DNA from 3 places in the Clostridium sp. CM027 genome. Region 1 is predicted to be linked to each of the others. Evidence: predicted binding sites of a transcription regulator. Region 1 holds the regulator's gene; each other region holds the start of a gene.
The links. Region 1 encodes LexA, which represses DNA repair genes until DNA is damaged. Its sites were predicted from a motif close to CNAACANNTGTTNG; they were not measured.
Positions count from the first base shown of each region.

Region 1 (4,584 bases):
CACTTGATGGAGTATTAAATTTGTATATGAATATAGCTGGAAATATGGTAGTATATGAAAAAGTAATTACTGCTCATGTAAACCACGAGCTTCCATTTATGGCTACAGAAAATATCCTTATGGAAGCTGTTAAAAGGGGCGGGGACAGACAAGAACTTCATGAGAACATTAGAGTTCATTCTATGGCTGCAGCAAAACGCGTTAAAGAAGAAGGCTTAAATAATGATCTTATAGAAAGAATAATAAATGATGATAGTTTTAGGATGTCAAAAGAAGAGATATTTGCTGTAATTGACCCGATTAAATTTGTAGGTAGAGCTCCAAGTCAAGTAATAGAATTTATAGATGAATATGTAAAACCAATAATCGAGGCCAATAAAGATGCATTAGGAGTAGAAACTTCTATAAACGTATAATCCTTAGTATTGGATAGAAATTATACTATAAAAAGCTATCAGTGATGCAAACAAAACTGATAGCTTTTTTAGTTTAACGACATTTTAGAAGGAAAGTCTCCCAATTCTATAAGTAAGAGTTACATAACCTAACAAATAGAAAATTTCAGTGGTAGTATAAATCTCCTTTTGAAGTCGGTAATATTGTAGCTCCACAGGCCATGATTTCACTATAACTTTCGAAGAATAAAATTCAAATTGCATGTGGAAATAATAAAAATAATAAAAACATTTGTTTATTTTTATTATTTTAGAAAAATCAGGATTTTGCTCCCCCTCTTGTAGTATAATAATGTCGTGAAATGTAAGTTTCACGACATTATAATGATTTTTGGAGGTACTTATGAAATCGAATATAAATACTATTTATAACAATGAACTCCCACCGTTTCTAAATGATTATCTGAATTATTTATCTACTATTAAAGGATGTTCTAGTTCTACTGTTGTTGCTTATACTGCTGATTTATCATTGCTATTAAAGTTCTTAAAAATATACAAAGGTCTAGTCTCTTCAGAAAATGCTCTGCCTCTTGAGAACATTATAATTAGTGACCTAACTTTAGATACATTAAAAACTCTTACATTGCAGGATTTATATGCCTATATCTCCTATCTTGGGAAATATAGGGCTAATGGTAACTACGCTAAAGCAAGAAAAATTGCATCTATAAAGTCCCTATTCAAGTATTTAACCACTAAGGCTAAAGTGCTAACTATAGACCCGACAATAGATTTAGAGTCACCAAAACTTGGTAAAAGAAGTCCTGTTTTTTTAACATTAAGTGAAAGTAAGGCACTACTAGACGCTACAAGCTCTAGAGATAAGCATTCTATTCGCGACCATAGTATTATTACATTATTCTTAAATTGTGGTATCAGGCTGTCAGAACTTTGTAGTATAAACATATCCGATTTTAAAGATGATACATTATCTATTATTGGGAAAGGAAATAAAGAACGAACCATTTATTTGAATAAAGCTTCATTGAAATCAATTTATAAATATTTGCCTATTAGAAATATGAACATAGATAAAATTCATTCTGAAGATAAGGATGCCCTTTTTATAAGTGGTAAATATGGAAGAATTAATAAACGCACTGTGGAGAGAATTGTAAAAAAATATATAGGTAATGCTGGACTTAATAAAGATAAGTATACTCCTCATAAATTAAGGCATACATCTGCTACTCTTATGTATAAATATGGAAATGTAGACATTAGAAGTCTACAAGAAATATTAGGCCATGAAAATATATCTACCACCCAAATATATACTCATGTAGATAATGATAAATTAAGAAATGCGGTTAAGTCAAATCCACTTTCTGATGAATAAAAAAAAGTATATATTACGCGTATTGCAATACGGTTAATGCATTATGCGTAATATATACTTTCTAATACTTATATTTTTTTTAGTCTTATAAGTCCAGGAAATTCTTCTTGAAGTAATCCTGAGTTATCATCTTCATTTTCAAGTAGCTCTTTTGCCCCGTCTATGTCATCTATAAATTCCCAAACCTCATTGTTTTCAGGTATGAACTCATCTTTATGTAGTTTTAAAAATTCATCGCTGGCTACCACTGAGTCATAATCTTCAAGTTTTGGTAGTTCATCATTTTCATTTTCATCATTATCTACTTCTTCCGCTAAATTAATTTCAGACCTGTCACAAATATTTTCGTCTACCTCTTCTACCCCTTCAATCTCATTATCCTCAAAAACTTCATCAATTTTTATAGCTTTTACATCGTAACCTTCCATTTCTAAGCATTTACCGCAATTATTACATTTCTTATTTGAATTTAATTCACAGACTTCACATTCTCCACAACTATTACAAATTTTCTTATTATTAAATATACAATTTTTAGACATACAACACTCCAATCTATTTATTTCAAATACTTTCATAATAGACTATTATAGCAAATATATTTTCAATAATCAAACACTAACACCCCTTAATAATGACTTATGTATTCATACATAATAATATATAATTTTTTATTTTTATTAATAACTATAAAACAGAACGTAAGTTTGATGTTATTACATTTATATGGTATAATTATACTATGAATGGGAGGCGTTTACATGTTAACTGAAAAAAAAGATAAGCAAAGTGAAATATATAACTTTATAAAGAAACAGGTACAACTAAAAGGATATCCACCTTCAGTCAGAGAAATATGTGATGGCGTAGGATTAAGATCTACTTCGACTGTTCATGGGCATTTAGCAAGACTAGAAAAAAAAGGATTTATCCGTAGAGACCCTACCAAGCCTCGTGCAATTGAATTAATAAAGGATTCTGTCATAAGAAAAGAACTTATAGATATACCTATTATAGGGAAAATCACTGCTGGCAAACCAATACTCGCAGTTGAAAATGTTGAAGATACATTTACACTTCCTTTAAATTTCACTAAAACCAATAATGAACTATTTATGCTTAAAGTTTCTGGTAGCAGCATGATTGAAGCAGGAATATTGGATAAAGACCTTGCTATAATTGAGAAAATCAATACCGCTAAAAATGGCGATATAGTTGTAGCTCTTATTGATAATGAAGCAACTATTAAAAGATTTTTCAAGGAAAAAGATCATATAAGGCTTCAGCCTGAAAATTCAACTATGTCCCCTATCATAGTTGATGACTGTGTAATTTTAGGTGTACTTGTTGGTATTTACAGAAAGTATTAAATATCCACCTTTAAAGATTTTATGTAACAAAAAAGTCCTGCAATGAATATATCAATTGCAGGATTTTTTTATTCTATTATTAAGTCATAAATATTTACTTTCTAGTTCAAATAACTCTTGAAAGTGCTATTAGTATTCCAATTTTAGCATGATCAAACGTTAATCCACCCTGTAAATATGCTATATAAGGCTCTCTTATTGGAGCGTCTGCAGATAATTCTATAGATGCTCCCTGAATAAATGCACCTGCTGCCATTATAACCTTATCTTCATATCCTGGCATGTCCCACGGTTCACATTGAACAAAAGAATCAATGGGAGACCCCTCTTGTATACCCCTACAGAAATTAATTAACTTTTCCTTATCATTAAATTTAATTGCTTGAATTATATCACTTCTTTTATCAGTATACTTAGGAAGAACTTCAAAACCTGCAAGTTCCATAATTCTTGCACAGAAAATAGCGCCCTTCAATGCTTCCATAGCTATATGTGGTGCTATGAATAGTCCTTGATATAAAGAACGCATAACTCCAAACGTAGAACCACATTCCCCTCCTATTCCAGGAGTTGTTAGTCTGTAAGAAGCTTGTCGTACATATTCTTCTTTACCTGCAATATATCCACCTGTAGGTGCAATTCCACCACCAATATTTTTTATGAGGGATCCAGCAACTATATCTGCTCCTACATCTGTAGGCTCCGTAACATCAATAAATTCACCATAACAATTATCTACAAAACAAATAACCTTTGGATTTATAGCTTTTGCAGCGCTTATAATATCATCTATTTCAGAAATTAATAATGCTTTTCTCCAGCCATATCCAGTAGATCTTTGAATATGAATTAGCTTTATTGACTTATCTTCAATCAGTGTCTTTTTCATTAAATCAATATCAACTTTAGAGTTATCGTTTAATTCTAATTGTTTATATTTTACACCATAATCTTTTAATGAGCCTATATCCTCCTTAGCATTTATACCTATTATATTAAGAAGTGTATCATAAGGTGTTCCGCATACCGATATCATGGTATCATTAGGTCTTAAATTACCAAATAAGGACGCTCCAATTGCATGTGTTCCATTTACGAAATGCGGCCGAACGAGTGCACTCTCACAATTGAAAATTCTTGCATATACTTTATCTAATGAATCTCTCCCAATATCGCCATAACCGTATCCAGATGAATTTGTAAAATGGCATTCGCTAATTCGTTCATCTTGTAGTGCGGTCAAAACCTTAAGTTGATTAAACTCTCTTATTTCATCAAGAATTTTAAACTCATCTTGTACATCTTGTATTGCTATATCATAGAGTTTTAGCGTTTTTGAACTTATTTTATACTTCTTTTGAAGGTATACTTTTGTTATGTCTATCATGATTCCAGGTCCCCTTTTTATTATGTATAT
Region 1 covers NZ_CP077725.1:770,393-774,976, forward strand. The annotation lists gene purB (adenylosuccinate lyase) at 1-416, shown strand, start outside; gene KTC92_RS03800 (tyrosine recombinase XerC) at 799-1,797, shown strand; gene KTC92_RS03805 (hypothetical protein) at 1,866-2,375, opposite strand; gene lexA (transcriptional repressor LexA) at 2,559-3,167, shown strand; gene KTC92_RS03815 (methionine gamma-lyase family protein) at 3,274-4,554, opposite strand.

Region 2 (4,584 bases), 1.4 Mb from region 1:
CGCAACTGTTATAGATCCGATTACTTCCCTAATATCTTTTACAATAGTGGTTGGCACTATATCATGTTCTTCATTATATTCCATCTGAATTCCTCTACGCCTTGTAGTTTCATCCATAGCCTTTTTCATAGATTTTGTAATTTTGTCTGCATACATTATTACCTTGCTCTCTGAATTTCTTGCAGCTCTTCCTATTGTTTGAATTAATGAGGTTTCAGAACGTAAAAACCCTTCTTTATCTGCATCGAGTATTGCAACAAGAGCTACTTCTGGAATATCTAATCCTTCTCTCAAAAGATTTATACCTACTAGCACATCAAAAGTACCTAGCCTAAGATCTTGGATAATTTTCATTCTTTCTATGGTATCAATATCCGAATGTAAATATGTAATTTTCATATCCATTTCTTTAAAGTATTTAGTCAAATCTTCTGACATTTTTTTTGTAAGGGTCGTAACTAAAACTCTAAAGCCTCTTTTTATTGTTTCCTGAATGATCGCATATAAATCATCTATTTGCCCCTTAACAGGCCTTATAACTATTTCAGGATCCAATAACCCCGTAGGTCTTATTACTTGTTCTGCCACATTCTCACTATGTTCTGCTTCATAAACGTTTGGAGTTGCACTTACAAAAATCGTTTCATTCATAGTACCCTCAAACTCCTGAAAAGTTAGCGGTCTATTATCATAGGCTGACTTAAGTCTAAATCCATAATCAATTAAATTAGTCTTTCTTGATTTATCCCCACCAAACATAGCTCTAACCTGCGGAAGAGTTACATGGCTCTCATCTATAAACATTAAGAAATCCTTAGGGAAATAATGCATCAATGTTTGAGGTGCTGTTCCAGCAGCCCTGCCATCTAAAATTCTAGAATAGTTCTCTATACCAGTACAGTAACCAACCTCTCTCATCATTTCAATATCATAGTTTGTTCTTTGCTTAAGTCTTTGTGCCTCTAAAGCTTTATCCTCTGAAGTAAGCTCCTTTAACCTCTCCTCAAGCTCCTGCTCTATTTGAGCTATGCCAAGTTCCAATTTATCCTTGGATGTAGCAAAATGGGAAGCCGGGAAAATAGATACATGTTTTAGGGTTCCAATAATTTCTCCTGTAAGAGAATCAAATGATCTAATCCTTTCTATCTCATCTCCAAAAAACTCTACCCTAATTCCTTCACTTGACGATGAAGCAGGGAATATATCTATAGTGTCACCTCTCACTCTAAAGGTTCCGCGAATAAAATTAATATCATTTCTTTCATACTGTATATCTACTAACTGTCTTATTACTTCATTTCTATCCTTTTCCATGCCAACCCTTAATGACACTGTAAGTTTTTTATACTCCTCGGGGTTACCAAGTCCATATATACATGAAACCGAAGCCACCACAATAACATCGTTACGCTCTAGTAATGCCGATGTAGCTGAATGTCTTAATTTATCAATATCATCGTTAACAGATGAATCTTTTTCTATAAATGTATCCGTCTGTGCAATATAAGCCTCTGGCTGATAATAATCATAATATGAAACAAAATACTCAACACAATTATCAGGAAAAAATTCTCTAAACTCTGAGCAAAGCTGTGCTGCTAAGATCTTATTATGAGCAAGCACCAATGTAGGCTTTTGAACTCTCTCAACAATATTAGCCATGGTAAAAGTCTTACCTGACCCCGTTACTCCTTTAAGAGTTTGAAACTTTTTACCTTCTTCAATTCCGCGCACAAGACTATCAATTGCCCGTGGTTGATCTCCAGTAGGTTTAAACTTTGAATGTAACTTAAACTCATGCATAAAATCACCGCCTTGTATTCCTTCTTCTGAACATTTGTTCGTTACTTCTATTTTAACTATAAATTTTTAATATGTCAATATATCCTATACTAATTCACAAAAACTATTCACCTACTATAAATTAAAAAAATCTAAAGATTATAATTAACACCCTTCATAGTTCTTTCAACAATATTTCTTGCTAATTTACCGTTAAAAATTTTCATTAGTTGCATTTTATTCTAAATTATAAATATAGATACTATATATATATATATATAATCACCTATTTGCATCTAGACAAAATTAACGATTAATATTAGTTGATTCTCATTAAATAATAATATACTGCATAAAAAAAATATTTTAAATGGAGGAATTGTTGTGAGTATTATGAATTCTGTAGAAAAAGGTGTAAAATCTAAAATCATGGAGACTTTAATTAATTATCTAGAAAAGAACCCAGAAAGAAATGTTGACAAAATTTTTGATACTATAAAAAAACTAATAAAAGATGAGTCTCAACTAAAACAAATAGATTTTGTCTATAGTTATTACAAGAGTAACCCACCAACACATGAATATATACAAAATATATTAACTAATACAGACACAAAGTGTCTTAAGAAATTGGTTACTAATTTCTTTGCAAATGCAAATTGGTATGCTGGTGCAAAACGCAACAAATTCTTAACTGACGAAGATACAAAAATACCATTTGTTTTGCTAATCAGTCCATCTATGAGATGTCCTTTGCACTGCGTTGGATGCTATGCATCTAATTATAGTAAAGATACTGATATTCCACCTGTAGAAGTAGAGAGATTAATTAAAGAAGCAAGAGATTTGGGAATATACTGGATAATAATACTTGGGGGTGAACCTTTCTATAATGACTATCTGCTCGATATATATGAAAAATTTGATGACATGATGTTCTCCCCGTTTACTAGTGGCATTCTTATAACTGACGAAATTGCCAATAGGATACAAAAATGTTCAAATGTATTCCCAATGCTCTCGATTGAAGGCTTTGAAGAAGATACAGAATCAAGAAGAGGAAAGGGTACATTCGCAAAAGTTATACATGCTATGGATATGCTTAAAGAAAGAGGAGTTTTATTCGGAGTTTCAACATGTGTTACAAGAACTAACATAGATGATGTATTATCTGATAAGTTTACTGATATGCTAATTGAAAAAGGTTCTAAATTAAGTTGGTATTTCTTGTTTATGCCGGTAAGTTCACATCCACAGTTTGATATGATGCTTACACCAGAGCAGAGAATAAGACTTGGAAGAAGAACTAATGAAATAAGAACAACAAAACCATATTTTACAATTGATTTCTTTAATGATGCTCCATTAGTAGGGGGATGTATAGCCGGTAAATACTTCTTTCATATCAACTCGAAAGAAGACGCAGAACCATGTATATTTGCACATTTCTCAACAGTTAATTTAAAGGGAAGACCATTAATTGACGCTTTTAGGGATCCTTTCTTTAAAGAATTAAGACATAGACAGCCCTATAACAAAAATATGTTAAGGCCATGTATGATGATAGATAATACCAATGTAATAAGAGATGTATGTCAAAAGGTTGGCGCTAAACCAACTGATGCTGCTGGAGATGTTATGCTTAATGATAAAGAATTCCATGAAAATATTGACAAGGTTGCAAATGCTTTCACACCTTACGCCGATAAAGAGTGGAAGGAAACTTTTAATGAAAAAGGAAATGATGAATTATCAAAAGGTTAATTATGAACTTTCTCCTGCGTGGTTTGAAATAACAGGTTGAAACGTCAAAGTTATCCACATTATTTTTCGCAAGCTATTCCTCTATAATAAAAAAGAGAAAAGTATATAATACTTATTAATGCATTATAAGTATTATATACTTTTTTTGCGCATAAAAATATTTGTTAGCAATCCTGGTAAGTTGGGATTAGCTTATGAAGGAATTTAACGACATTTCAGCTCCGCAGGAGATGCGTTAATACAAAATTTATAGAAAATACACAAAGCAAACAAAATAGACATTATATTGACACCTCGTTGACACTCGCAATTGCTATGATTAAAAGATAGAATCTATAAAAATAAATTAATGAGGGAGATATTAAAATGAAAATTATATCTATAAAAACCAAAATTCTATCTGGCTCACTAACAGTTGGAATACTTTTATCATCTGCGAGTACAGCTTTCGCAGCAACTTCTAACCCATTAAATATTGGTAAAAAAGCGCCTTTCACAAATGAATGTAAAAAAATAGACACTAAAATAAAACAGGGTTTAGGCGCAAATGTTGAAAACCTTGTAACTGCTAATACTATAACTCAAACTGATGCGAATAAAATTAAAGCTGTACTAAATAGATCTGAAGGTTCAGAAAAAACTAAAACTATTACTACTCAAGAAAATAAACTATATATGGATAGTAATAAGATAACTCATATAAATCCTTTAACATCCCTTGTAAGCAACGGAACTATAACTCAGGATCAAGCCGATAAAATTGTACTGAAGCAATTACACCTATACCACACTAGGGTGTTACATAGTTTACTTTAAAAATCCACTCAATATGAACTTTCTCCTGCTTGACTCCAAATAAGAGGTTGAAACGTGAAATTCCATTAAGGAATTCTAATCTTTTCGAATATAAAATTCCCTGGCGCTCACATTCGGCATCCTGCTTCAGGTTCGCTAGCCTGACTTCCTGTCAGGCTCACGAGAATTTTACATTGGAAAAGAAGAATTTCTAAATGAAATTTCAATGTTTCTGCTTCTCTT
Region 2 covers NZ_CP077725.1:3,253,551-3,258,134, reverse strand. The annotation lists gene uvrB (excinuclease ABC subunit UvrB) at 1-1,803, opposite strand, end outside; gene KTC92_RS15495 (radical SAM protein) at 2,167-3,546, shown strand; gene KTC92_RS15490 (hypothetical protein) at 3,913-4,362, shown strand.
Region 2: a site for LexA is predicted at 1,831-1,844, ahead of uvrB (excinuclease ABC subunit UvrB). Genes of this name have one in related genera too.

Region 3 (4,584 bases), 370 kb from region 1:
GTGATAGTGAGTTAAAGGAACAATAAAAAAAAAATGTAAGAATAATTGTAAATACCCTTGTTTAATTTGCAAATCACATTTACAATAATTTATGGGTACAAATGTAGGAAGATAAAAATAATTAGCTATTATTTACATAAAGAGTCAAACAAGTAGTATGATATTTGGTAAATAGGAGTTACTCAGGTTGATAAACAAGGAGGATGACTGGTGGAAAAATTAAAAGTTGGAGTTATAAATTTAGGCTGTGATAAAAATAGAATTGATAGTGAGATTGTAATAAGCAGTTTAAGTGGGAAATATGATATGACAAATGATCCTAAACTAGCAGATATAATTTTAGTGAATACTTGTGGATTCATAGAATCGTCAAAACAAGAATCAATAGACACTATTCTAGAAATGTCAGAATACAAAAAGAAATATAATTGCACAGTATTGATTGCGACGGGTTGCCTTACTCAGCGTTATGGGTCGGATCTGATTGAATTGATGCCAGAACTTGATATAATCCTCGGTGTTAATGATTATGACAAGTTAGTAAGTAGTATAGAAGAGGTTCTTTTAAAAAATATTAAAGTACAACATTGCACTTATAGTGATGATAATATTAATGAAGGACAAAGAGTATTAACTACAGAAACATACTCTGCTTATATTAGAATTTCCGAGGGCTGTGATAATGCTTGTGCATATTGTGCAATACCAAATATTAGAGGAAAATATAGAAGCAGAAAAATGGAGAACATAATACAAGAGGCTAAGGATTTAAGTGAACATGGTTGCAAGGAAATTATTTTAGTTGCTCAAGATACCACTAGATACGGGATAGATTTATATGGTGAAAAAAACCTACATAAATTAATAAGAAAAATTTCTCAAATAAGTGGGATTGAATGGATTAGAGTACTTTACTGTTATGCAGAAGAAATGACGGATGATATTATTAATGAAATTTCTTTAAATGATAAAGTTTGCAAATATGTAGATATACCAATTCAACATATAAGCGATGATCTTCTTAAATCCATGAAAAGGAAAGGAAGAAAAAATATCATAACAGAAAACATAAATAAGATGAGGAAGGGTATTAAGGGATTAACCCTTAGAACTACATTAATCGTTGGATTTCCAGGAGAAACGGAAGAAAATTTTGAAGAATTGAAACAGTTTATTAATGAAACTAAATTTGATAAATTGGGAGTGTTCAAGTACTCAATGGAAGATGGTACTGCAGCTGCAGAGATGAAAAATCAAATTCCAGAAGAAATAAAGGAAAAACGTGAAGAAGAATTAATGATTGTGCAACAAAATATATCAAAAGAGATAAATAGTAAAAAAATAGACAAAATTTACAAAGTTTTAGTAGAAGGATTTAATGGTAAAACTTATTTTGGTAGAAGTTATGAAATGGCACCAGAAGTTGATGGAACTATTTTCTTTGAATCTGACAAAGATTATAATAAGGGAGAATTCGTAACAGTAAGGGTTACCAAAGCGTTAGAATATGATTTAATAGGAGTTGTGTGCTATGAATCTTGCAAATAAACTTACAATGATTCGAATTTTTTTAGTACCTATATTTTTAGTGTTTATGGCGGTTAAAGGAATACCTTATGGAAGAGAACTGGCGACAATTGTTTTTATAGTAGCATCTCTCACTGATAAGTTGGATGGCTATGTAGCTAGAAGCAGAAATCAAATAACTAATTTCGGAAAATTCATGGATCCTCTAGCAGATAAACTTTTAGTAACTGCTGCACTTGTTTCATTAGTGGAGCTTCAGATTGTGTCTAGTTGGGTAGCTATGATTATAATTGCTAGAGAATTTGCAGTTTCAGGACTTCGAACAATAGCTGCTTCAGAGGGAAAAGTAATTGCGGCTAGTAAATGGGGGAAACTTAAAACCGTTATTCAAATAGTAGCTATAATTACAGCATTGATAAATTTATCTTACGCAAATACGTTATTAAATGCGTTAACCAATATTTTCATGGCTGCCGCAGTAATTATTACAATAATATCTGGTGTTGACTATTTTGTAAAAAACAAAGGTACAATTAGAGTCGATAAGTGATTAAATTATTAGAGTTTGTTAATAATACAAATAAAAGGATTTCTTTAGTAAATGAAAATGGCAGATATTGCTTTGTATGTTGACCATATAAAATAAATGGTGTATACTTAAATTCAGAACAAACGTTCGTCGAAAAAGGATGGTGAACCCGCAGGGGAAATTTATGAATAATGAAAAATTAAAAGCGCTAGAAGTAGCTATGGGTCAAATAGAAAAACAATTCGGAAAAGGCTCTGTAATGAAACTTGGAGAAAATAGTAAGTTAAATATAGAGGCTATTTCCACTGGTTGTTTAGGACTTGACATAGGCCTAGGCATAGGTGGTGTACCTAGAGGAAGAATAATAGAAGTTTTTGGACCAGAATCTTCAGGTAAAACTACAGTTGCACTTCATATAGTTGCAGAAGCTCAAAAAAATGGTGGTACAGCTGCATTTATAGATGCAGAGAATGCTTTAGACCCTGAATATGCTAAAGCACTAGGAATAGATATAGAAAATTTAATAGTATCACAACCAGATACTGGTGAACAGGCGTTAGAGATTACAGAGGCTTTAGTTCGCTCTGGGGCTATAGATGTTATCGTAGTGGATTCGGTAGCAGCTTTAGTGCCTAAAGCTGAAATTGAAGGCGAAATGGGAGACTCCCATGTAGGACTCCAAGCAAGACTTATGTCGCAAGCTTTAAGAAAACTTGCGGGTTCTATAAATAAATCCCAATGTGTTCTTGTATTTATAAATCAATTAAGAGAAAAAGTAGGAGTAATGTTTGGTAACCCAGAAGTAACCCCTGGTGGTAGAGCGTTGAAATTTTATGCATCTGTTAGACTAGATATTAGAAAAATAGATACAATTAAACAAGGCGATGAATTTATGGGTAATCGAACAAGAATAAAAATAGTTAAAAACAAAGTAGCTCCTCCATTTAAGAAAACTGAATTTGATATTATGTATGGTCACGGCATATCTCGAGAGGGCGATGTTCTAGATATAGGAGTTGTAGAAGAGATTGTACAAAAAAGTGGAGCATGGTTCTCATATGGAGATATACGACTTGGACAGGGAAGAGAAAATTCAAAACAATATTTTAAAGAAAACCCTTTGGTTATGTTAGAGATAGAAAACAAAATTAGAGCAAAACATAACCTACCATTATACAAGAACGCAGAGACTAGTAAAAAAGAAGTTAGCAAAAAAGAAGCAAGTAAAAAAGAAGCATAAAAGCAAGTTTTTACTTGCTTTTTTTCTTTAACTTATAATTAAGGAATATTATTATGGTATCAGGCATATGCATTCTATGATGCAATATGCTAAAGTTTATCATAACTACTATATAATAGTAAGAATAAAGACTTATTTAAACGTTAAAATCTTGACATTAACTGAAAAGTAATATAAAATAAATACAAATACTGGTTTAGTATATTTAAATTGTTACCAATTAAATATAGCACCTTTTCTAGCTTTCATATTTACTCTTAAATAGATTTGAAATAAGCAAAGGAGGTGTTGATAATCAATGGATACTAAAAGTCAAACAATGCTCATAGTAGTTTGTGCTATTTTGGTTGTTGTTTTAGCATGTATTTTTGTTATAATTTATATTAGAAAAAATATATCTCAAGCAAATATTTTCAAGGCCGAAAAAGAAGCTAAAAAAATTATTGATGAAAGTGTAAAAGATGCTGAATCAAAAAAGAAAGAGGCTATTTTAGAAGCCAAAGAAGAAGTTCACAGACTTAGAACTGATTTAGAAAAAGAATCAAGAGAAAGACGTAATGAAGTTCAAAGGTTAGAAAGAAGAAACATCCAAAGAGAAGAATCATTAGATAAAAAAAGTGATGTGCTGGAGAGAAAAGAAGAAAATCTTAATAAAAAACAACAAGAAAGTGAAATGCTAGAAGCAAGTGTACAAGATTTATACACAAAGCAAAGAGGAGAATTAGAAAGATTATCAGGGTTGACATCTGATGAGGCAAAACAAGTTTTATTAGATGAAATTAGAAAAGAAATTAAACACGATGCTGCAATTATGATTAAAGAAATTGAAACTAAGGCAAAAGAAGAAGCTGATAAAAAAGCAAGAGAAATTATTACTTATGCTATTCAAAGATGTGCAGCCGATCATGTAGCAGAAACAACAGTTCATGTGGTTTCGCTTCCTAATGATGAGATGAAAGGAAGAATAATAGGTAGAGAGGGTAGAAATATTCGAACTCTAGAAACGCTTACAGGAGTAGATTTAATAATAGATGATACACCTGAAGCAGTAATTCTTTCAGCATTTGATCCTATAAGGCGCGAAGTTGCTAGAATAGCACTTGAGAAACTAATAGTGGATGGAAGAATTCACCCTGCTAGAATTGAGGAAATGGTAGAAAAAGCTAAAAAAGAAGTTGATAGTGACATAAAAGAAGAAGGAGAACAAGCAACTTTTGAAACAGGAGTGCATGGACTTCATTCGGAAATTATCAGGCTGCTTGGAAGGCTTAAATACAGAACCAGTTAT
Region 3 covers NZ_CP077725.1:401,088-405,671, forward strand. The annotation lists gene KTC92_RS01940 (DNA translocase FtsK) at 1-26, shown strand, start outside; gene rimO (30S ribosomal protein S12 methylthiotransferase RimO) at 211-1,548, shown strand; gene pgsA (CDP-diacylglycerol--glycerol-3-phosphate 3-phosphatidyltransferase) at 1,532-2,077, shown strand; gene recA (recombinase RecA) at 2,241-3,296, shown strand; gene rny (ribonuclease Y) at 3,595-4,584, shown strand, end outside.
Region 3: a site for LexA is predicted at 2,193-2,206, ahead of recA (recombinase RecA). Genes of this name have one in related genera too.